DNA from 2 places in the Streptomyces sp. NPDC028928 genome. Region 2 is predicted to be linked to the other one. Evidence: riboswitches for the same ligand, from Rfam matches in the RefSeq annotation. Region 2 holds a riboswitch; the other holds the start of a gene.
The links. A riboswitch is a leader RNA that binds a small molecule or an ion and turns the genes downstream of it on or off. The one in region 2 is predicted to bind ZMP and ZTP.
Positions count from the first base shown of each region.

Region 1: it holds a riboswitch for ZMP and ZTP, as region 2 does, so the genes downstream of both, ACZ4U1_RS22900 (glycine hydroxymethyltransferase) here and ACZ4U1_RS03890 (bifunctional 5,10-methylenetetrahydrofolate dehydrogenase/5,10-methenyltetrahydrofolate cyclohydrolase) in region 2, are expected to answer to the same signal.

Region 1 covers NZ_JBVHVI010000009.1:222,618-233,575, forward strand. The annotation lists gene ACZ4U1_RS22865 (caspase family protein) at 268-2,067, shown strand; gene ACZ4U1_RS22870 (hypothetical protein) at 2,102-2,923, opposite strand; gene ACZ4U1_RS22875 (hypothetical protein) at 3,041-3,463, shown strand; gene ACZ4U1_RS22880 (glutathionylspermidine synthase family protein) at 3,477-4,661, shown strand; gene ACZ4U1_RS22885 (TetR/AcrR family transcriptional regulator) at 4,658-5,221, opposite strand; gene ACZ4U1_RS22890 (nuclear transport factor 2 family protein) at 5,315-5,776, shown strand; gene rocD (ornithine--oxo-acid transaminase) at 5,777-6,985, opposite strand; ZMP/ZTP riboswitch at 7,088-7,176, shown strand; gene ACZ4U1_RS22900 (glycine hydroxymethyltransferase) at 7,212-8,666, shown strand; gene trpS (tryptophan--tRNA ligase) at 8,768-9,781, shown strand; gene ACZ4U1_RS22910 (2'-5' RNA ligase family protein) at 9,916-10,500, shown strand; gene ACZ4U1_RS22915 (decaprenylphospho-beta-D-erythro-pentofuranosid-2-ulose 2-reductase) at 10,581-10,958, opposite strand, start outside.
Region 2 covers NZ_JBVHVI010000001.1:861,700-872,657, reverse strand. The annotation lists gene ACZ4U1_RS03920 (GTP-binding protein) at 148-2,142, shown strand; gene ACZ4U1_RS03915 (glycoside hydrolase family 5 protein) at 2,232-4,088, shown strand; gene ACZ4U1_RS03910 (YncE family protein) at 4,149-5,402, opposite strand; gene ACZ4U1_RS03905 (TetR/AcrR family transcriptional regulator) at 5,542-6,204, shown strand; gene ACZ4U1_RS03900 (alcohol dehydrogenase) at 6,328-7,353, shown strand; gene ACZ4U1_RS03895 (glycosyltransferase) at 7,389-8,618, opposite strand; gene ACZ4U1_RS03890 (bifunctional 5,10-methylenetetrahydrofolate dehydrogenase/5,10-methenyltetrahydrofolate cyclohydrolase) at 8,855-9,703, opposite strand; ZMP/ZTP riboswitch at 9,730-9,810, opposite strand; gene ACZ4U1_RS03885 (nuclear transport factor 2 family protein) at 9,898-10,263, opposite strand; gene ACZ4U1_RS03880 (hypothetical protein) at 10,436-10,738, shown strand; gene ACZ4U1_RS03875 (S-(hydroxymethyl)mycothiol dehydrogenase) at 10,913-10,958, shown strand, end outside.

The DNA.
Region 1 (10,958 bases), on a different contig from region 2:
TGCCCTCCGGGCAGCTCCCGCCCGGAGCACGAGCCGTGGATGTCGGTGAGATCGGCACCCTGCTGGTGGGCCTGGGCAGCTCGGTGGCAGCCCTGGACCAGGTGGTGAGCGTGGTCCGGTCATGGCTGGGCCGGTGCCATGACACGCGGCCGTCTTCCGCCTGCAGATGGGTGACGACATCCTGGAGATGTCCGAGGCGACCGACGAACAGGTCGCGGAGGCGCTCAAGATCTTCAGCCAACGCCATTCCACGGCTGGGGACCGGCCATGACGGATGCCCGACACGCGCTGATCATCGCCAACGACCATTACACCGACCAGGGACTGACGAAGCTCAGGGCGCCTGCCCAGGACGCCGCGGCCCTCGCCGAGGTGCTGCACGACCCGCAGATCGGCGACTTCGAGGTGCAGGTCGTGCGCAACGCGTCGGCCGACCTCATGCGTAGACGCATCCAGGGATTCTTCAACGACCGGCGCCGCGACGACACCCTCCTGCTGCACTTCTCCTGTCACGGCCTCAAGAGCGAGTCCGGTGAGCTGTACTTCGCCGCCAGCGACACCGAGCCACGGCTGTTGGACGCCACGGCCATCCCCGCCCAGTTCGTCCGCGCGTGCATGTCCCGCACCCGGGCCGGACGCACCGTCCTGTTCCTCGACTGCTGCTACGGCGGCGCCTTCTCCCGTGGCTCGTCCGCCGTGCGCGCTTCCGGGGAGGTCAACGTCCTCGACTCCTTCCGGAAGGACAAGCCGGCCGGTGGGCGGGGCTGGGCCGTCATCACGGCGTCGAACTCGATGGAGTACGCCTTCGAGGACGATGAACTCACCGAGAACTCCGCTCCACGGCCCTCCGTCTTCACGCACGCGGTCGTGCAGGGCCTGGGGACCGGTGAGGCCGACCTCGACGGGGACGGCGAGATCTCCCTCGACGATCTGTACGACTACGTCTACGACCACGTACAGGAGCAGAATCCGCACCAGACCCCGAGCAAGACGGTGGAGATGCAGGGGGAGTTGCATCTGGCACACAGCCGACGCGGCTATATAAAGATCGTCGCCGTTCCCTCGCCGCTCGCCCTGCAGGCGGCCCTGAACAGCGACAACGTCCTCACCCGCCTGGGCGCGGTGCTGGAACTGCGCAACCGTCTGCACGACGAGTCCCTGCCCATCGCGGAGGGGGCGCGGCAGACCCTGGAGGAGGTCGCGCGCAACGACATCCGGCAGATCGCCGACGAGGCGTGCCGCGCTCTGCGCGACATCCGTCTGACGCCGTCCGCGGACCGCCTGGACTTCGGGCATGTGCCGAAGGGGTCCACCCCGCAGGCGAAGTCCGTGACCATGAACGGTCCGCCGCTGGCCCGGCACTGCGTGGCCCAGGCCATGCAGCCATGGCTGCGGGTGGATCCGACCGAGAACGGTCTGAAGGTCCGCGTCGACGCGACCGCCGAGGGCCACCTGTCCGGTGACATCGTGCTGAGGGGCGTGGCGCACGAGGAGATGATCCACGTCGAGGCGGTGGTGGTCCCGGCGGACGATTCCACGTCCTCGTCGGATTCCGGCTCCCGGACCTCGCGCGACCCCGCCTCCCGGCAGCAGCAGCCCGAGCGGTCCTCGCACGAGCAGGACATCACGATCATCGACTCCTCGCGTCAAGGCCGGCAGACGACCCTGAGCCCGCCCAGGACCAGGAGCCACCGGGCGCCTGCCCTCGCCGGTGCCGCGCTCGCCCTCGCCGGCACCGCGGCCGTCACCTTCGTTCTGGCCGTCCAGGCGGCGGTGGCGGCAGTCGCGGAACGCAGCGCGGAAGGGATATACGGCAACGTCGAGGACAACATCCACGAGCACGGAGCGCTCACCCCGCTCACCGTGTCCCTGATCACCGCCGCGGTGGCGTTGGTCGTCGGCGCGCTCGCCCGGCACGACCTGGAGGCGCGGAGGGAGCGCTACTCAAGGCAGGCGGCGAGCGGTACGCACACTCTCACCGCGATCGAGAAGGGTCTGGCAGTACCGGCGTTGATCCTTGCCGTCCTCATGGGCATCGCCTACCTCCTGGCCGGCCCCAACTGGTGACTGCTTCGGCAGCCGGGAGGTCTCACACGGAACGCTACTCCGCCGGCGCCTCCCCGAAGCGGGCCAGCGCCAACGCCCCCACCACCGCCACGGCGAACCCGAGCGCCGCGACCCACGCCAGCCCGTCCCTCGTGCGGTCCCCGAGCCAGATGACCCCCACCGCGGCCGGCCCGACCGTCTCACCGAGGACCACCCCGGCCGTGGCGGTCGTCACCGACCCCCGCTGAAGGGCCGAGGTGAGCAGCAGGAACGCGGCCGCGCCGCCGAGCAGCAGCGCGTACGTCGCCGGGTTGGCCAGCAGATCCGCCGGCCGCAGGGAGTCGACCAGCCGTACCGTCACCTCCACCACCCCGAATCCGCACCCGGCGCCGAGCCCCAGCAGCAGCGCCCGCCCCCGGCCGGACAGGCGCCCGCCGACCCCGCCGAGCAGCAGCACGGCCACCGCGGCCGCCACCATCGCGTACCGCAGCCACTCAGGACCGCCCCGGTCGCCCTCGGTGCCCGAGGCCAGCCCCAGCAGGGCGAGTCCCGCGCACACCACCCCCACGGCGGCCCACTCCGGCCCGCTCAGCCGGACCCGCAGCAGCCGCGCCGCCACCACCGCCGTCACCGCGAGGCTCGCGGCAAGGGCCGCGCCCACCGCGTAGATCGGCACCGACCGCAGGGCCGCGACCTGGAGGAGGAAGCCCAGCCCGTCCAGTCCGAGCCCGGCGAGGTACCGCCACTGCCGCAGCGCCCGCAGCAGCAGCGCCGCGTCCCCGCCCCCACCGCTCCCGGTGGCCGCCGTCCGCGCCGCCACCGCCTGCAACACCGTCGCCGTACCGAAGCAGACCGCGGCACCAAGAGCACACACCATTCCAAAGAGCACGAAGCGACTCTAGGGGAGTGGCCGGGACCGGACCCCCTGCCGAGGGCACTCACACCGATCTCTAGGCTGACGGCCGGAACACGACATCTGACGGGGGGAAGAACCATGGAGCGCACACGTCGGCCACGGCGGTCCGGCACGGTGGTCCTCGGCGGCATGGGCCTGCTGGCCGCCGCGCTGACCGCCTGCTCGTCCGAACCGGACGAGCGCTGCGTCGACCGGGACAGCTACAACCTCGCCAAGGGCTACAAGGTCGTCTCGGACAAGGACTGCAAGACGACGACGAGCGGTTCCCTGAAGACGACGGGCAAGACGGCGGGCAAGAAGAAGAGCCTCAAGAAGAAGGTCGACGCCGCCTGGTACTACGACGGCGAGGAGGAGGACGGCTGGGTCGACGGCGGCTCCTTCACCAAGCCGGGCGGGGGCTCGGGCAGCGGCTCGTACGACGATGACGACGACCACCACAGCGGGAGCGGCGGAGTCCACCGCGGTGGCTTCGGCGGCGGCAAGGGCAGCTCCGGCGGCTGACCGGAACACACCCATGGAACGCCGTACCCTCACGCCCCGCCCCGGCTGGCAGCAGACCGTCGAGGCCCAGGGCCTGATCTACCCGCTCACCCGCCACCCCGACGGCTCGCTGCGCCCCTACTGGGACGAGAGCGCCTACTACGTCTTCTCTCTGGAGGAGGTCGAGGCGCTGGAGGAGACCGTCGAGGAACTGCACCGCATGTGCCTCGCGGCGGCCGGACACATCGTGGCCGAGGACCGGCTCGCCGACCTCGGCATCACCGACCCGCGGGTGGCCGCGGCGGTCACCGAGGCCTGGCACCGCCGCGCCGAACTCCCGTCCGTCTACGGCCGTTTCGACCTGCGCTACGACGGGACGGGACCGGCGAAGCTGCTGGAGTACAACGCGGACACCCCCACCTCCCTGGTCGAGGCCGCCTCCCCGCAGTGGTTCTGGATGGAGGATCGTTTCCCCGGCGCGGACCAGTGGAACTCCCTGCACGTACGCCTGGTGGAAGCCTGGCGCGCCCAGTCCGCGCTCCTCCCGCCCGGCAGCCCGCTGCACTTCGCGCACTCCGCCGCCGACGAACTCGGCGAGGACCTGATGACGGTGGCCTACCTCAAGGAGACGGCCGAGCAGGCCGGCCTGACCACCGACTGGCTGGCCATGGAGGAGATCGGCTGGGACACCCTCTCCGGCCGCTTCGTGGACAACCGACTCCGGTTCATCCGGGGCATCTTCAAGCTCTACCCGTGGGAGTGGCTCACCACCGACGCCTTCGGCGGGCACGTCCTGGACACCCTGGACAACGGCGGTGGCACCGGCAGCACCCTGTGGATCGAACCGGCCTGGAAGATGCTCCTGAGCAACAAGGCCCTGCTGCCCATCCTCTGGGAGCTGTACCCGGACCACCCCAACCTCCTCCCCGCCTACCTGGACGGCCCCCGCGAGCTGGCCGGCACCACCGGCTACGTTGCCAAGCCCCTCCTCGGCCGAGAGGGCGAGGGCGTCACCGTCCACCCCCCGGGCACACCCGTCGTCCCGCGTGACGAGCCCTGCTGCTACCAGCAGTTGGCCCCCCTCCCCACCTTCGACGGCAACCACGTGGTCCTCGGCGCCTGGGTCGTCCAGGACGAACCGGCGGGCCTCGGCATCCGCGAATCCACAGGCCTGATCACCGACGAGTACGCCCGCTTCCTGCCCCATGTGATCCTCTAGCCGCCGAGCAGCCTCTCCACCGCCGCCCGAGCCTGCCCCGCCACGGCCGGATCCCCGGTGATGCCCGCCGTGACGATGGCTCCCTCCGTGAGCAGGTACACCGGCTCCGCCACCGGCACGCCCGTGGCACGGACCCAGGTCGCCAACTGGTCGTGGAAGGCCTGCTTGTGGGACCGGACCTCGGCCAGGACGGGCTCGGACGACTCGCCCAGCTCACCGTGGACGTTGATCCAGGCGCAGCCGCGGAAGCCGGGCTCGGCGAACCACTCGGCGAGCCAGTCGAAGACCGCCAGCACCCGCCCGCGGGGGTCCGGGACGTTCTCCACGTGCGCGGCCAGGCTCGCGCGCCAGCGCCGGTCGCGTCGCCGGAGCATGGCGACCACGAGGTCCTCCTTGGTGGCGAAGAGCCGGTAGATCCGCTTCAGGGGCAGGCCGGACGCCTCGCGGACCCGGTCCATCCCGACCGCCTGGATGCCGTGCGCGTAGAAGAGGGCCTCCGCGGCGTCGAGGAGGGTCTCGCGGTCCAGGCGGGTCTGTTCCTCGGTGAGGGGGGCGGGCATCCGGGCTCCTTGACGTCGAGAACGTGCGTTCTCTATTTTAGGCGCACCGCGTCGAGAACGCTCGTTCTCGACCTGAGGCCCGAGGAGGCCGCCGTGCCCGAAGACCACCCGCCCCACCCGCCCTTCACCCTGGAAACCGCCCGCCGGAAGGTGCAGGCCGCCGAGGACGCCTGGAACACCCGCGACCCCCACCGGGTGGCCCTCGCCTACACCCCGGACTCCGTCTGGCGGAACAGGGACCGGTTCGTCACCGGCCGGGACGAGATCGTCGCCTTCCTGACCGAGAAGTGGCAGCGCGAACGGGACTACGCGCTGCGCAAGAGCCTCTGGAGCTTCCACGACCACCGCATCGCCGTCCGCTTCCAGTACGAGTGCCGTGACACCGACGGCCAGTGGTGGCGCTCCTACGGCAACGAACTGTGGGAGTTCGACGAGCACGGCCTGATGCGCCGCCGGGAGGCGAGCATCAACGACGTCGCCATCGACGAGAGCGACCGGCGCATCTTCGGACCCCGGCCCGCGGACCAGCACGGCACCGACATCCCGCTCCGCTGATCATGCCCCGGACAGCACCGCCCGCAGCTGCTCCAGCCCCCAGTCCAGGTCCTCCTCGGCGATCACCAGCGGCGGCGCGATCCGGATCGTCGGCCCGTGGGTGTCCTTGACCAGGACCCCGCGGGCCAGCAGCCGCTCGGAGACCTCCCGCCCGGTGCCGACCGCCCGGGAGACGTCCACCCCGGCCCACAGCCCGCGCCCCCGTACCGCCGTCACCCGGCCCGTACCCGGCAGCTCGCCCAGCACCCCGTGCAGCCGTTCGCCCAGCCGCGCCGCCCGCTCCTGGTACTCCCCGGTCCGCAGCATCGCGATCACCTCCAGCGCCACCGCGCAGGCCAGCGGATTCCCGCCGAACGTCGAGCCGTGCTCACCCGGCCGGAACACGCCGAGCACCGCCGCGCTCGACACCACCGCCGACACCGGCACGATCCCGCCGCCCAGCGCCTTGCCCAGCACGTACACGTCCGGTACGACCCCCTCGTGCTCGCACGCGAAGGTCCGCCCGGTGCGGCCCAGCCCCGACTGGATCTCGTCGGCGATGAAGAGGACGTTCCGCTCGCGGGTCAGCTCGCGCACCCCGGCCAGATAACCGGCGGGCGGCACGATCACCCCGGACTCGCCCTGGATCGGCTCCAGCAGCACCGCCACCGTGTTCTCCGTCAGCGCCGACCGCATCGCCGTCAGATCGCCGTACGGCACGATCTCGAAGCCCGGCGTGTACGGACCGAAGTCCGCCCGCGCCTCCGGATCCGTCGAGAAGCTGATCACCGTGGTCGTACGGCCGTGGAAGTTGCCGGTCGCCACGACGACCTTCGCCATCTCCGCGGGCACCCCCTTCACCCGGTACCCCCACTTCCGGGCCGTCTTCACCGCGCTCTCCACCGCCTCCGCGCCCGTGTTCATGGGCAGCACCATCTCCATCCCGCACAGCTGGGCCAGCTCGGTGCAGAACGCGGCGAACCGGTCGTGGTAGAAGGCGCGGGAGGTCAGCGTGACCCGGTCCAGCTGGCGCCGGGCCGCCTCGGCCAGCCGCCGGTTGCCGTGTCCGAAGTTCAGCGCGGAGTAACCGGCCAGCATGTCCAGGTACCGCCGTCCCGCCACGTCCGTCAGCCACGCCCCCTCACCCGTGGCGATCACCACCGGAAGCGGGTCGTAGGTGGGCGCGCAGTGCGCGTCGGCGGCGGCGATGAGGTCTTCTGCAGCGGTCACGGCCTCTCCCGAGTACGACCGGAAACGACGGTGAACCCCTTCATATCCTCGCTCGCATGGTGGACGCGGGACCTGCGCCGTCCGGCGCGCCCGGTAATCTGACGAGCGGGCCGTGACTGGCGCGCTGGGATGGGACGGACCATCAGGGAGCGGCCCGAGCGGGAAGAGTGCCGTGCGCCTGGGCCGAACGTGAACGCTGTACGCACACCGTCCGGAGGTCCCCCCGATGCCCGAGAATTCCGCCCCCCTCTCCACCGAGTCCACGGCCTTCCGGGCCGCCCTCGACGTCATCCGCGCCGTCGAGCCCCGCGTCGCCGACGCCATCGGTCAGGAGGTCGCCGACCAGCGCGACATGCTCAAGCTGATCGCGTCCGAGAACTACGCCTCCCCGGCGACGCTGCTCGCGATGGGCAACTGGTTCAGCGACAAGTACGCCGAGGGCACCATCGGCCGCCGCTTCTACGCCGGCTGCCGCAACGTCGACACCGTCGAGGCCCTCGCCGCCGAGCACGCCCGCGAACTCTTCGGTGCCCGCCACGCCTACGTCCAGCCGCACTCCGGCATCGACGCCAACCTCGTCGCCTTCTGGGCCGTCCTGGCCGACCGTGTCGAGGCGCCCTTCCTGGAGAAGGCCGGCGCCCGCCAGATCAACGACCTGACCGACGCCGACTGGGCCGAGCTGCGCCAGGCCTTCGGCAACCAGCGCATGCTCGGCATGTCCCTGGACGCCGGCGGCCACCTCACCCACGGCTTCCGCCCCAACATCTCCGGCAAGATGTTCGACCAGCGCTCCTACGGCACCGACCCCGCCACCGGCCTGGTCGACTACGGGGCCCTGCGCGCCCAGGCCCGCGAGTTCAAGCCGCTGATCATCGTCGCCGGCTACTCCGCGTACCCCCGTCTGGTGAACTTCCGGATCATGCGCGAGATCGCCGACGAGGTCGGCGCCACCCTCATGGTCGACATGGCGCACTTCGCCGGCCTGGTCGCGGGCAAGGTCCTCACCGGCGACTTCGACCCGGTCCCGCACGCCCAGATCGTCACCACGACCACCCACAAGTCCCTGCGCGGCCCGCGCGGCGGCATGGTCCTGTGCGACGACTCCCTCAAGGACCAGGTCGACCGCGGCTGCCCGATGGTCCTCGGCGGCCCGCTCCCGCACGTCATGGCCGCCAAGGCCGTCGCCCTCGCCGAGGCCCGCCGGCCCTCCTTCCAGGACTACGCCCAGCGCATCGTCGACAACTCCCGCGCGCTGGCGGAGGGCCTGATGCGCCGCGGCGCCACCCTGGTCACCGGCGGCACCGACAACCACCTCTGCCTGATCGACGTCGCCACCTCCTACGGCCTCACCGGCCGCCAGGCCGAGTCGGCCCTGCTCGACTCGGGCATCGTCACCAACCGCAACGCCATCCCGGCCGACCCGAACGGCGCCTGGTACACCTCCGGCATCCGCGTCGGCACCCCGGCCCTCACCACCCGCGGCCTCGGCACGGCGGAGATGGACGAGGTGGCGTCCCTGATCGACCGCGTCCTGACGACGACGGAGCCGGGCACCACCAAGTCGGGCGCCCCGTCCAAGGCCGCCCACGTCCTGGACGAGAAGGTCGCCCAGGAGATCTCCCAGCGAGCGACTGACCTGGTCGCGGGCTTCCCCCTCTACCCGGAAGTCGACCTCGGCTGACACGCCCCTGAAAGGGGCGCGGGGAACTGCGCGAGCAACCACCGACTACGCGCAGTTCCCCACGCACAGAACCCCCCGAGCTCTCTGAGACAATAAAAAACATGGCGACTGACCGACCCCGCGTGCTCTCCGGCATCCAGCCCACCGCCGGCTCGTTCCACCTCGGCAACTACCTCGGCGCCGTCCGCCAGTGGGTGGCCCTGCAGGAGTCCCACGACGCCTTCTACATGGTGGTCGACCTGCACGCGATCACGGTCCCGCAGGACCCGGAGGAGCTGCGGGCCAACACCCGCCTCGCCGCCGCACAGCTGCTGGCCGCCGGCCTGGACCCGGACCGCTGCACCCTCTTCGTGCAGAGCCACGTCCCCGAGCACGCCCAGCTGGCGTGGGTCATGAACTGCCTCACCGGCTTCGGCGAGGCCAGCCGCATGACCCAGTTCAAGGACAAGTCCGCCAAGCAGGGCGCCGACCGGGCCTCCGTCGGCCTGTTCACCTACCCGATCCTCCAGGTCGCCGACATCCTGCTGTACCAGGCCCACGAGGTGCCGGTCGGCGAGGACCAGCGCCAGCACATCGAGCTGACCCGCGACCTCGCCGAGCGCTTCAACGGCCGCTTCGGCGACACCTTCACGATCCCGAAGCCGTACATCCTCAAGGAGACGGCGAAGATCTACGACCTCCAGGACCCCACGGTCAAGATGAGCAAGTCGGCGTCCACGCCGAAGGGCCTCATCAACCTCCTGGACGAGCCGAAGACCACGGCGAAGAAGGTCAAGAGCGCGGTCACCGACACGGACACGGTGATCCGCTACGACGCCGAGAACAAGCCGGGCGTCTCCAACCTCCTCACCATCTACTCCACCCTCACCGGCAAGACCGTCGCCGAACTGGAGCAGGAGTACGAGGGCAAGATGTACGGCGCGCTCAAGACCGACCTCGCCGAGGTCATGGTCGAGTTCGTGACGCCGTTCCGGGAGCGCACCCAGCAGTACCTGGACGACTCCGAGACCCTCGACGCGATCCTCGCCAAGGGCGCGGAGAAGGCGCGCGCCGTCGCCGCCGAGACCCTCGCGCAGGCGTACGACCGCGTGGGCTTCCTCCCGGCCAAGCACTGAGGCGTACGACCGCACGGGCCCGCGCGGGCAGAGCGCTGCACATCACTTCCGCTGCGCCTGCCCACAGGACACTCAGAGCCGTACAGTCATAGCCGACGGCTGAGCAGAAAACAGACACGACGACAGGAGACGACGTGGGGACCGTAACGATCGGCGTGTCGATCGCGGTCCCGGAGCCTCACGGCAGCCTGCTCCAGGAGCGGCGCGCGGGCTTCGGCGACGCCGCGGCTCACGGCATCCCCACCCACGTCACGCTGCTGCCGCCGACCGAGGTGGACGAGGCCGACCTGCCGGCCGTCGACGCGCACCTCTCCGAGGTCGCCGCGGCGGGCCGGCCGTTCCCGATGCGGCTGTCCGGCACCGGCACCTTCCGGCCCCTGTCGCCGGTGGTCTACGTGCGGGTCGTCCAGGGCGACGAGGCCTGCGCCTGGCTCCAGCAGCGGATCCGGGACACCTCCGGGCCGGTGCCGCGCGAGTTGCAGTTCCCGTACCACCCGCACGTCACCGTCGCGCACGGCATCGAGGACGCGGCCATGGACCGGGCCTTCGAGGAGCTGGCCGACTTCGAGGCCGAGTGGTCGTGCACCGGCTTCGCGCTGTACGAGCAGGGCGCCGACGGGGTGTGGCGCAAGCTGCGCGAGTACACGTTCGGGGGATCCGTCGTACCGACCCAGCCGGGCCACGCGGAGGTCGAACGGGGCACGATCGCCCGCCGTTAGGGGGTTTCGTTTGGATCAGGTCGGATCAGGCGCCGGGCGTCGCGGACCCGGGCTGATCCGAACGAAACCCCCTAGGCCCGTCAGAGCGCCAGCCTCCGGTACACCGCCCGGGGTGCGTGCCGCAGGGCCGCCATCACCAGGCGGAGCGCCCCCGGCACCCACACCGTCTCCGAGCAGCGGCGCAGCCCCAGCTCGATCGCCGTGGCGACCGCCTCCGGCGTCGTCGCGAGCGGGGTGCGCGACCGGCCGGCCGTCCTCCTCGTCCGGACGAAGCCGGGGCGTACGACCATCACGTGCACGCCGGTGCCGTGCAGGGCGTCGCCGAGGCCCTGGGCGAAGGCGTCCAGGCCGGCCTTGCTGGAGCCGTAGATGAAGTCGGCGCGGCGGGCGCGCTCCGCGGCCGCCGCGGACAGGACGACGAGCGAGCCGTAGCCCTGGGCCTGGAGGGCGCGCCCGGC
Region 2 (10,958 bases):
AGTTGAACGTTAATCCGTTGGCGCCGCAGCCGCCCTTCTGCTGCACTGCACCGGTCGAGTTCCCGAGAGAACCAGGAGCGAAGATGCGCACTGCGTGCATGTCCACCCCCGTAGCAACCGCCCCCTCTCCCAAGGACATGACGCTTCGTGCCATTGCTCGACCCTCTGCTCAATCTGGGCATCCTCGCGCACGTCGACGCAGGTAAGACCAGCCTGACCGAACAGCTGCTGCACACCGCCGGAGTGATCGACGAGATCGGCAGCGTCGACGCCGGCAGCACCACCACCGACACCCTCGCGCTGGAGCGGCAGCGCGGCATCACGATCAAGTCCGCCGTCGTGTCGTTCCCGCTCGACGGCGTCACCGTCAACCTCATCGACACCCCCGGTCACCCGGACTTCATCGCCGAGGTGGAGCGGGTGCTCGGCGTGCTCGACGGCGCCGTCCTGGTCGTCTCCGCCGTCGAGGGCGTCCAGGCACAGACCCGCGTGCTCATGCGCACCCTGCGCCGGCTGCGCATCCCCACCCTGGTCTTCGTCAACAAGATCGACCGGCGCGGCGCCCGCGACACCGCCGTGCTCCACCAGATGGCGCAGCGGCTGGCCGTACCGGTCGTCCCGATGGGCACGGCCGCCGGGCTGGGCACGCGCGCCGCCCGTTTCCGCCCCGGTCTCGGCCCGGCCGCGCTGGAGGCGCTGGCGGACCGGGACGACGGCCTGCTCGCCGCCTACCTCGACGGCACGGTCCCCGAGGCCCGGCTGCGCCGCGCCCTGACGGCACGGACCCGCGACGCCTCGGTCCACCCGGTGTACTTCGGCTCCGCGATCACCGGCGCCGGCGTGCCCGAGCTGATCGGCGGCATCGAGCGGCTGCTGCCGCCCGCCGCCGGCGACCCGGACGGCCCCCTGTCGGGCACGGTCTTCAAGGTCGAGCGGGGCCCGGCGGGGGAGAAGGTGGCCTACGCCCGCCTCTTCTCCGGCACCCTGCGCGTCCGCGACCGGATCCCGTTCGGGGACGGCCGCCGGGGCACCGGCGACGCGGGGCGCGTCACCGCCCTCAGCGTCTTCGACCACGGCACGGACACCCGGACGGACAGCGCCGCGGCGGGCCGGATCGTCAAGGTGTGGGGCCTCGGCGGCATCCGGATCGGCGACGCGCTCGGAGCGCCGGGACGGTCGTACGAGCACCACTTCGCGCCGCCCACCCTGGAGACGGTCGTCGTCCCCGGCCCCGGCGCCGACCGGCGCTCCCTGCACCTCGCGCTCACCCAGCTGGCCGAGCAGGACCCGCTCATCGGCGTCCGCCACGACGAGCTGCGCGGGGAGACCTCGGTGTCCCTCTACGGCGAGGTGCAGAAGGAGGTCGTCCAGGCCACCCTCGCCGACGAGTACGGCCTGGACGTCACCTTCCGCGAGACGACGACCCTGTGCATCGAACGGCCGGTCGGCTCCGGACACGCGGTCGAGTTCAACAAGAAGGACCCCAACCCCTTCCTCGCCACCGTCGGCCTGCGCGTCGACCCCGCACCGCCCGGCGCGGGCGTCGCGTTCCGGCTGGAGGTGGAACTGGGCTCGATGCCGTACGCCTTCTTCAAGGCGGTCGAGGACACCGTCCGGGAGACGCTCGGCCAGGGGCTGCACGGCTGGCAGGTCACCGACTGCACGGTCACCATGACCCACTCCGGCTACTCGCCCCGGCAGAGCCACGCCCACCAGGGCTTCGACAAGAGCATGTCGAGCACCGGCTACGACTTCCGGGGCCTGACCCCGCTGGTCCTGATCGAGGCGCTGCGCCGCGCCGGCACCCTGGTGCACGAGCCGGTGCACCGCTTCCGGCTGGAGGCGCCGGCCGACACGCTCGGCGCGCTGCTGCCGGTGCTGGCCCGGCTCGGCGCGGTACCGGAGAGCACGGGCACGCGGGGCCTGGTCTGTGTGCTGGAGGGCACGGTGCCGGCCGCCCGGGTGCACGCGCTGGAGCAGCGGCTGCCGGGACTGACCCGGGGCGAGGGCGAGCTGGAGACGGCCTTCGACCACTACGCGCCGGTCACGCGCGGCACGGTGCCGGAACGCCCGCGCACCGACCACAACCCGCTGAACCGGAAGGAGTACCTGCTCAACGTGACCCGCCGGGTGGGGGAGTGAACCAGTTCCCGAGTTCCTGACTGATAGTCAACTTACTCACAGGTCAGAAGCTATTGACGCCCTCCGGGCAGCGTCGGACTGTGGTGGACATGCCGAATATCCGCGTGCGTCTGCTGGCTGTCCTGGTCGTCCTCGGCGGATCCCTGACGGTGGCGGGAGTCCCGCCCGCCACCGCCGCCACCCCCTCCGGCTCCCTCTGGTTCGACGGCGCCCCGCTGACCGTGCGGGACGGCCGGTTCACCGACGGCCAGGGCCGCGAGATCGTCCTGCGCGGCTACAACGTCTCCGGCGAGACCAAGCTGGAGGAGAACGGCGGCCTGCCCTTCGCCTCGGTCGCCGACGCCCGGAAGTCCGCCGCCGCGCTGCGCGCCCTCGGCGGCGGCAACGCGGTCCGCTTCCTGCTCTCCTGGGCACACGCCGAGCCGGTACGCGGCCAGGTGGACACCGCCTACCTGGCCGCCGCCACCGAACAGATACGCGCCTTCCTGGACGCGGGCATCCGGGTCTACCCCGACTTCCACCAGGACCTGCACTCCCGGTACCTGTTCGGTCCGGGCAGCTGGTACACCGGCGACGGCGCCCCCAAGTGGGCCATCGAGGCGGGGAGTTATCCGAAGGAGTCCTGCGGCATCTGTCTCTTCTGGGGGCAGAACATCACCCAGAACGCGGCCGTGCGGAAGGCCCAGTACGACTTCTGGCACAACGCCCACGGTCTGCAGGACGCCTTCCTGGCCACCGCCCAGACCGCCATGGCCTACCTGCGACAGCACCTGGGCGCCGCCGAGTTCGCGGGGATCGCCGGCTTCGACCCGTACAACGAGCCGTACGCCGGCGGCTACGACTCCGGGCAGACCTCGCGCACCTGGGAACGGGATCTGCTCTGGCCGTTCTACGTCGCGTTCCGGGCCCGCATGGACGCCGCCGGCTGGCAGGACAAGCCCGCCCTCGTCGAGCCGAACCTCTTCTGGAACGCCAACATCTCCACCCAGAAGCAGGAGGGCGGTCTGCTGGACGCGGGCACGCTCGGCCCGGGCTATGTCCTCAACACCCACTTCTACGACCAGAAGGCCATCTCCGGCGTCCTGATGTGGGGCAAGGCGGCCGACGGCCAGTACGCCGCCGACTTCGCCGCCGTCCGTGACCGCGCCTCGGCCGCCGGCACCGCGGCCGTCGTCAGCGAGTTCGGCCACCCCCTGTCCGGCACGGTGGCCGACAAGGCGCCGACCGTCCTGAAGGCCATGTACCAGGCACTCGACTCCCGCCTGAAAGGGGCGGGTTGGTGGACCGCCCCGGCCTCCTCGGGTCCCGTGCTGTCCGGCACCCAGTGGCAGTGGGACCTCTACAACGGCCGGCACCACGAGCTGATGAACGGCAACCCCGACAAGGTGCTCGACTCCGGGGACGCCTGGAACGACGAGGACCTGTCGGCGGTGCGCCTGGACGACTCCGGGACCGTCACCCTGCGCCAGGACGCCCGCCTCCTGGACCGCGTCTACCCGGGCGCCACGGCCGGCACCGCCCTCGCCTTCACCTACGAGGACCGCTCCCGCGACGGCTCCACCACCCTCACCTGGAACCCGGTGCCCAGTTCCCTGCCGAACGTGGCGAAGCTCGTGGGCTCGGGCCAGTACGGGCTGCTCGTGTGGCGCTCCGGCGACGGCACGGCACCCACCGAACTGCATCTGCCGGCGTCCTTCCCGACCGCCGCCACCACGGTCGTCTCCGACCTCGGCGCGGTGTACGCCCCGCCCGCGTACACCTCCGCCACCCCGGTCGCCGTGGCCCCGGAGCCGGGCGGCACGGGCAGCAGGCGGCTGCTGCTCACCGACGCGGACTCCGGCGTCCCGCACTTCGCCCTGGTCACCAACGGCGCCACGGCACCCTCGGCGGACCTGCTGAGCGCGGCGAAGGCGGAGCTGGCCGCGTGGGCGGCGGCGCGCTTCTGACGGCACGGGTGTGGCCTCCGGAGCGAGTGGGGGCGCCCCGGAGGCCACGGCTCGATGGCGTCACCTGCCGCTGGGACCCGTCCAGTCGGCCGGGACGTGTCCCAGCCGGACGCGCTGCGGGTGGTCGCCGACCGGGACCGACGTCACCTTCTTCCCGGTGGCGAAGTCGATCGCCGTCACCTGGTCGGCGCCGCTCTCGGAGACGATGCAGTCCTTGCCGTCCCCGCTGACCGTCGCCCAGTACGGCTTGGACGTCGTGACCAGCGGCCCCTCCTGGAGCGTGGCCCGGTCGACCACGGTCGCGTAGTCGTCCATGGTGCCCGCCACGCACAGCTTGGTGCCCCCGGGGTTCACCGACATGCCGTGGTGACGCGAGTCGTTGACCCAGGTGGTGCGGTCCTCGCTGGTCGCCGGGTTCTTCGGCAGTGTCTTCATCCGGGTGATCTTGTCGGTGGCGACGTCGTACTCGAAGAAGCCGTTGAAGAACGACACCTGGAAGTACAGCTTGGACTCGTCGGGGGAGAACACGGCCGGGCGGACCGCGTCGGAGAAGTCCTTCAGGCCGTACGCGTCCAGCCGCTGCCGCATGTCGACGACCCTGACCTGCTGGTACGTCGTCGCGTCCACGACCGTGATGCGCCGGTCGCCCTTGGTCCAGTCCCAGCCGGGGGCGTCCAGTGCGGTGTTGACGTCACCGATCGACATGTTCCAGATGTACGTGCCGTCCCTGGTGAAGATGTTCTCGTGCGGCTTGTCGCCGGTCTTGAACGAGCCGAGCTGCTTCCCGGTGCCGATGTCGAGGACGTGCACGGTGTTCGCGGTCGAGGCGGAGACCGCCACCCGGGTGCCGTCCGGGGAGACCGCCATGTGGTCGGCGCGGTGACCGGCCACGGGGAAACGCCAGTTGACCTTGTCGGTGGCCAGGTCGATGGAGACGACGTCCGCGAAACTCGGCCGGGACACCACCACCGACCGGCCGTCCGGAGTCGTGTACATGTCGTCGGCGAACTGGTCGTGACCCTCGCCGACGCTGTTGCGGATCGCCTGGAAGTAGATCCACTTGACCGGATCCGCGTTGATCTCCGCCATCCGCGCGTCCTTGTCCGGGACGACGTCGATCCGGCCGATCTTCGCGTAGTCGCCGGAGGAGCGGATGACATCGGCGGTGCCGTCCCAGTTGTTGCCGACGAACAGCACCTCGCGCAGCCCGTCGGGGGCGGCTGCGCTTGCGGAGGCGGCGGTCGCCGGGGCGGCGGCGGTCAGGGCGAGGGCGGCGGCCACGGAGCACAGGTGCCTGGTTCTGGAGGCAGCCATGACGGCTCTCTTTCCTCGGGGGAATCTGAACACGGGTGCATTCACAGTGAACTTACTGAAAAGTAAGGAGGGGTCGGCCTTCTCGACAAGATGTGTGCACGACAAGATTGGGATCGGTGGGACCGACGGAGGGGGACGCGTGGGGGGCAGGCTCAGAGCGCCGACGGGGCGCTACGGCGGACGGTCCGCCGAGGAACGGCAGGCCGAGCGGCGCCGCCGCTTCCTCGACGCGGCGCTGCGTTTGTTCGGCGACACCCCCGGCTACCGGGGCACCACGGTCGCCGCGCTGAGCCAGGCCGCCGGCCTGTCCACGCGCCAGTTCTACGAGGAGTTCCGCACCCTGGAGGACGTCCTCGCCGCGCTGCACCTGGAGGTCAACGGCTGGGCCGAGCAGGCCGTCCTGGACGCCCTCGCCACCGCGCAGGGCCTGCCGCTGGCCGAGCGCGCCACCGTGCTCTTCCGTGCCTACGCCCACGACGTCACCAGCGACCCGCGCCGCATCCGTATCGCCTTCATGGAGATCATCGGGGTCAGCCCGCGCCTGGAGGAGCAGCGCCTGGCCCGCCGCGCCCGCTGGGTCGACCTCATCCGCGCCGAGGCGGACGCCGCCGTGGCCCGCGGGGAGGCGGCGCCGCGCGACTACCGCCTCGCGGCCACGGCCTTCATCGGCAGCGTCAACGGCCTGCTGCACGACTGGACCGCCGGCTGGGTGGACGCCACGCTCGACGAGGTCGTGGACGAGCTGGTCCGGCTGCTGCTGGGCATGCTCCGGCCCGAGGGCTGGCGCCCCGGGAACCCCTGACCACGGGCCCGCGGGACCGGGCCGCCCAGGTCAGCGGGGTCCGGCGGGGTTCGGCGCGCGGGATCGGGCCGGAGCTGGTCTGCTGGTGCGGGAGACCGTCGTACCCGTACTCCGGAGAAACCCATGAGTACCTATCGAGTCGCGCAGGTCACCGAGCCGGGCGGCGCGTTCGAGCAGACCGAGCGCGAGGTGCCGAGGCCGGGACCCGGCCAGGTGCGGATCGCCGTCGAGGCGTGCGGGATCTGCCACAGTGACGCCTTCTTCGTCAACGGCGGACTACCGGGCGTCACCTTCCCGGTGGTGCCCGGGCACGAGATCGCCGGACGCGTGGAGGAGCTGGGCGAGGGCACGCAGGAGTGGGGCTACCGGCCCGGCGACCGGGTCGCGGTCGGCTGGTTCGGCGGCAGCTGCGGCCACTGCCGGCCCTGCCGCCAGGGCGACTTCATCGTGTGCGCCGACCTGAAGGTCCCGGGATGGGCCTACGACGGCGGGTTCGGCGAGCGGGTGATCGCGCCCGTCGACGCCCTGGCCCGCATCCCCGAGGCCCTCTCGGCGAGCGACGCCGGGCCCCTGGCCTGCGCGGGCGTCACCACGTACCACGGGCTGCGGCGCAGCTCCGCCCGGCCCGGCGACCTGGTCGCGGTGCTCGGCCTCGGCGGCCTCGGCCATCTCGGCGTGCAGTACGCGGTGGCGATGGGCTTCGAGACCGTGGCCATCGCCCGGGGCGCCGAGAAGGCCGACTTCGCCAAGCGACTGGGCGCCCACCACTATGTCGACAGCACCGCCGGGACACCGGTCGCCGAGGCGCTGCGCTCCCTCGGCGCGGCGCGGGCCGTCCTCGCCACCGCCGGCAGCTCCGACGCCATCACGGCCACCGTCGACGGACTGGCACCCCGCGGCGAACTGATCGTCATCGGCGCCGTTCCCGAGCCGCTGGGCATCACCCCGGTGCAGCTGATCATGGGCGGACTGGTCGTCCGTGGACACCCGTCCGGCACCGCGCAGGACGTCGAGGACACCATGGCGTTCAGCGCCCTGCACGGCATCCGCCCGATGACCGAGACCGTCCCGCTGGAGCAGGCCGGAGAGGCGTACGACAAGATGCTCGCCGGCGCCGCCCGCTTCCGGATGGTGCTCACCGCCGGCTGACACCCCGAGGCGCCGGCTGACACCCCGAGGCCGCCTCAGCCGTCCAGCCGGTCCAGCGCGGCCAGCACCGGCGCGGCGCCGTCCTCGGCCCGGACACGCGCGCCCAGGGCGCCGGCGCGCCGCCGGTACGCCGGGTCCCGGGTGGCCCGCACCAGCGCCGCGGCCAGCTCGTCCACGGTCAGACGGCGCAGCGGTACGACGGCCGGGGCGACACCCAGCGCGACCAGCCGGGCGGACCAGAAACCCGCGTCGAACTGGACCGGCACCGGCACGGCCGGCACCCCGGCGCGCAGCCCCGCCGCCGTGGTGCCCGCGCCCGCGTGGTGGACCACGGCGGCCATCTCCGGGAACAGCACCGAGTGCGGCACCTCGCCGATGGTCAGCATGTCGTCCCCGTCGGCCGCGAGCCCGCCCCAGCCGCGCTGGATCACCCCGCGCAGCCCGGCCCGGCGCAGCGCCGCCACCACCCGCGCGCTGACCCGCCCGGCGTCCGGCACGGTGGCGCTGCCCAGCCCGACGAACACCGGCGGCGGCCCGGCGTCGAGGAACTCCCGCAGCGGCCCGCCGAGCCGGGCCTCGGTGTCGTACGGCCACCAGTAACCGCCCACCTCCAGGCCCGTCCGCCAGTCCCCGGGCCGGGGCACCACCAGGGGGCTGAAGCCGTGGTGCACCGGCCAGTGCCGCCGCTCCCGCGCGCGCCGCGCCGCACCGGTCCGCAGCGGGGGCAGGCCGAGCCGCTCGCGCAGGGCCGGGACGGCCCCGGCGAAGACATGCTCCACGGCCAGGCTCACCCCCTGCCCGGCGAGCCGGTTGACCGGCCCGCCCCAGGAGCCGCCGCCGAGCATCGCCGGGGCGAACTCCCGGGTGGTGGCGAGGGGTTGCAGATAGACGCCGAGGCTCGGCAGGCGCAGCCCCTCGGCGATCGCGTGCCCGAGCGGGGCCAGGGAGGCGGACAGCAGCAGGACGTCGCTGTCCCGCGCCGCGTCGAGCAGGTCCTCGGTCAGCCGTCCGACCAGGCGCCGCGCCAGGCCCACCACCCGCAGCAGCTTTCCGGCACCGCTCGTGCTGCGGTGCAGGCCCCGGCCGCGCGGGGACTCCAGCTCCGCCCGCGGATCCAGCGGCAGCGCGCGGAACCGCACCCCCGACCCGGCCACCAGCGGTGCGAAGCGGCCGTGTGTGACCAGGGTGACCTCGTGTCCGGCCAGGGCGAGCCGGTGCCCGAGCCCGGTGTAGGGGGCGGCATCACCCCGGGATCCCGCCGTCATGATGGCAACGCGCACGACGGCCAGTATGCGACTCCCCGGGCACTCCGAACTCATCGACGCGCTCAGAGAGTTGCTGGACCACCGGACGCTCGGTGCCCGCGAGTCCGCGGCCCTGGTCCGGGTGCTCGCGGACGACAGGGGGTTGCGGCCCGCGGGACAGGTGACGGACCGCCTCGGCCGCCCGGGACGGGGTCAGCGCCTGGATGCGCTGACCCCACCGTCCCCTGCGTCCCCGCTCACGCCCCCAGCTGCCGGGCGGCGGCCTCCACGGTCTGCTCCAGCAGCGTGGCGATCGTCATCGGACCGACCCCGCCCGGCACCGGGGTGATCAGCGAGGCCCGCTCCACGGCCGAGTCGAAGTCCACGTCGCCGACGTTGCCCGGGTTGTAGCCCGCGTCGACCACGACCGCGCCCGGCTTGATGTCCTGCCCGCGGATCAGCCGCGGCCGGCCGACCGCGGCCACGACGATGTCCGCCTCGCGGACCGCCGCCGACAGGTCCCGGGTGCGCGAGTGGCAGTACGTCACGGTCGCGTCCCGGGCCAGCAGCAGCATGCCCACCGGCTTGCCGAGGATCGCGCTGCGGCCCACCACCACGGCCCGCTTCCCCGACGGGTCGACGCCGTACTCGTCCAGCAGCCGCACGATGCCGCCCGGCGTGCAGGAGACGAAGCCGGGCAGTCCGAAGCTCATCGTGGCGAACGAGGCGAAGGTGACGCCGTCCACGTCCTTCTCCGGCGCGATCGCCTCGAACGCGGCCCGCTCGTCGACGTGGTCGCCCACCGGGTGCTGCAGCAGGATCCCGTGCACGCCCGGGTCGGCCGACAACTCCCGCAGAGTACCGACGAGTTCGGCGGTCGTGGTGGCCGCGGGCAGCGCCACGTGCCGGGACTCGATGCCGGCCTTGCGGCAGCGGTTCTGCTTCATGCGGACGTACGTCACGGAGGCCGGGTCCTCGCCGACCAGCACGGTCGCGAGACAGGGCGCGCTACCGGTGCGTTCGGTGAGGACGGCGGCCTTCCGCGCCGTCTCCTCGACCATGCGGCGGGCGAGCGCGGTGCCGTCCATCAGACGGGCCTGGGTCATGCTGCACACTCCTGAGCTGGATCGACTCTCCTCGCCCAGGCGCGCGGCAACCACCACGGACCGCTCCCCGGTGGTGCTCCACCTCAGCGCCAGTCACGGCCCGCAGTACAGCGTAACCGAGCCGGTCCGGCCCGCGCCGAGAAGGTCCAGGTCAGCCGTGCGGTGACCTGGACCTTCCGACCTGTGGCCGGGCGCTACTCGTCCCAGGCCTGGATGATGAGCTGATCGGCGATCTTGCCGTCCCGCAGGGTGACCATCGACTCGGCGAGGACCCGGGTGCCGTCCGCGTATTCGCAGGACTCGCTGTAGGCGGCGCGGTCGCCCTGCACGACGCACTGGTCCAGCTTGTGCGTCATGTCGCGGCTGTAGACGTCGTCCAGCAACTCGGCGATCTGGCCCCGGCCGTGCAGAACCGTCGGGTGGCTGGGCTGGTTGTTGCGGTCGACGATGCGGATCTCCGCGTCGTCCGCGTAGAGCGACAGCAGGTTGTTGCCGGTGTTCCCCTCGATGGCCCGGCGCAGTGTCTCGGTGTCGAAACCGGACCCCGTCGTGGTACCCATGGTGACCTCCTTCAGGCGCCCGCGACCCGACCGGGAGCGGGCCGCACGGGTCCCCTCTCCGAGACTCCTCCGGCCCGGCGGCCACGGCAAGCGCAGCCGCCGCGCTCCGCCTCACGGGTGAGCGCGGCCCGCCGCCCGTGTCCGGGCGGGGCCCGCGGCCGTTGCTGAGGACATGATCTCAACACGACGTATCGTCGCCGCCGTCGGTCTGGCCGCCGGGATCGCGGGCCTCGCCGCACCGCAGGCGAGCGCGGCGGACACCGGCACACCGCTCGTCGGGAAGCTCGGCGTGCTGAACACGCTGGACTCGCTCTCCGCCGGTGATCTCCCCGCCCCGCACAAGGACCGCGTCCCGCGGGTCAGCGAACAGCTGGGGGAGCTGAAACACCTCCGCGAGCTGAACCAGCTGAACCAGCTGGAGCAGGTCATCGCCCCCGCGGCGCCCCTGCTCGGCCTGGTCGGCGGCATCCACTGACGAGACTTCCGCAAGATGAGGGCCGTCCCGGCCGGGGCGGCCCTCACCGCTGTGCGCAGCCGGTGCGGGCGTCCCCTGGTGGAAAGATCCACGATCACCCTTGTGGTCCGTCCCGCTACCCATCGGTCGCGCGTAGGGTCGGCGGAGAAGGCAACCGAAGGAAGGGACCAGACGATGGCGCAGGAAGTGCGCGGCGTGATCGCACCGGGCAAGGACGAGC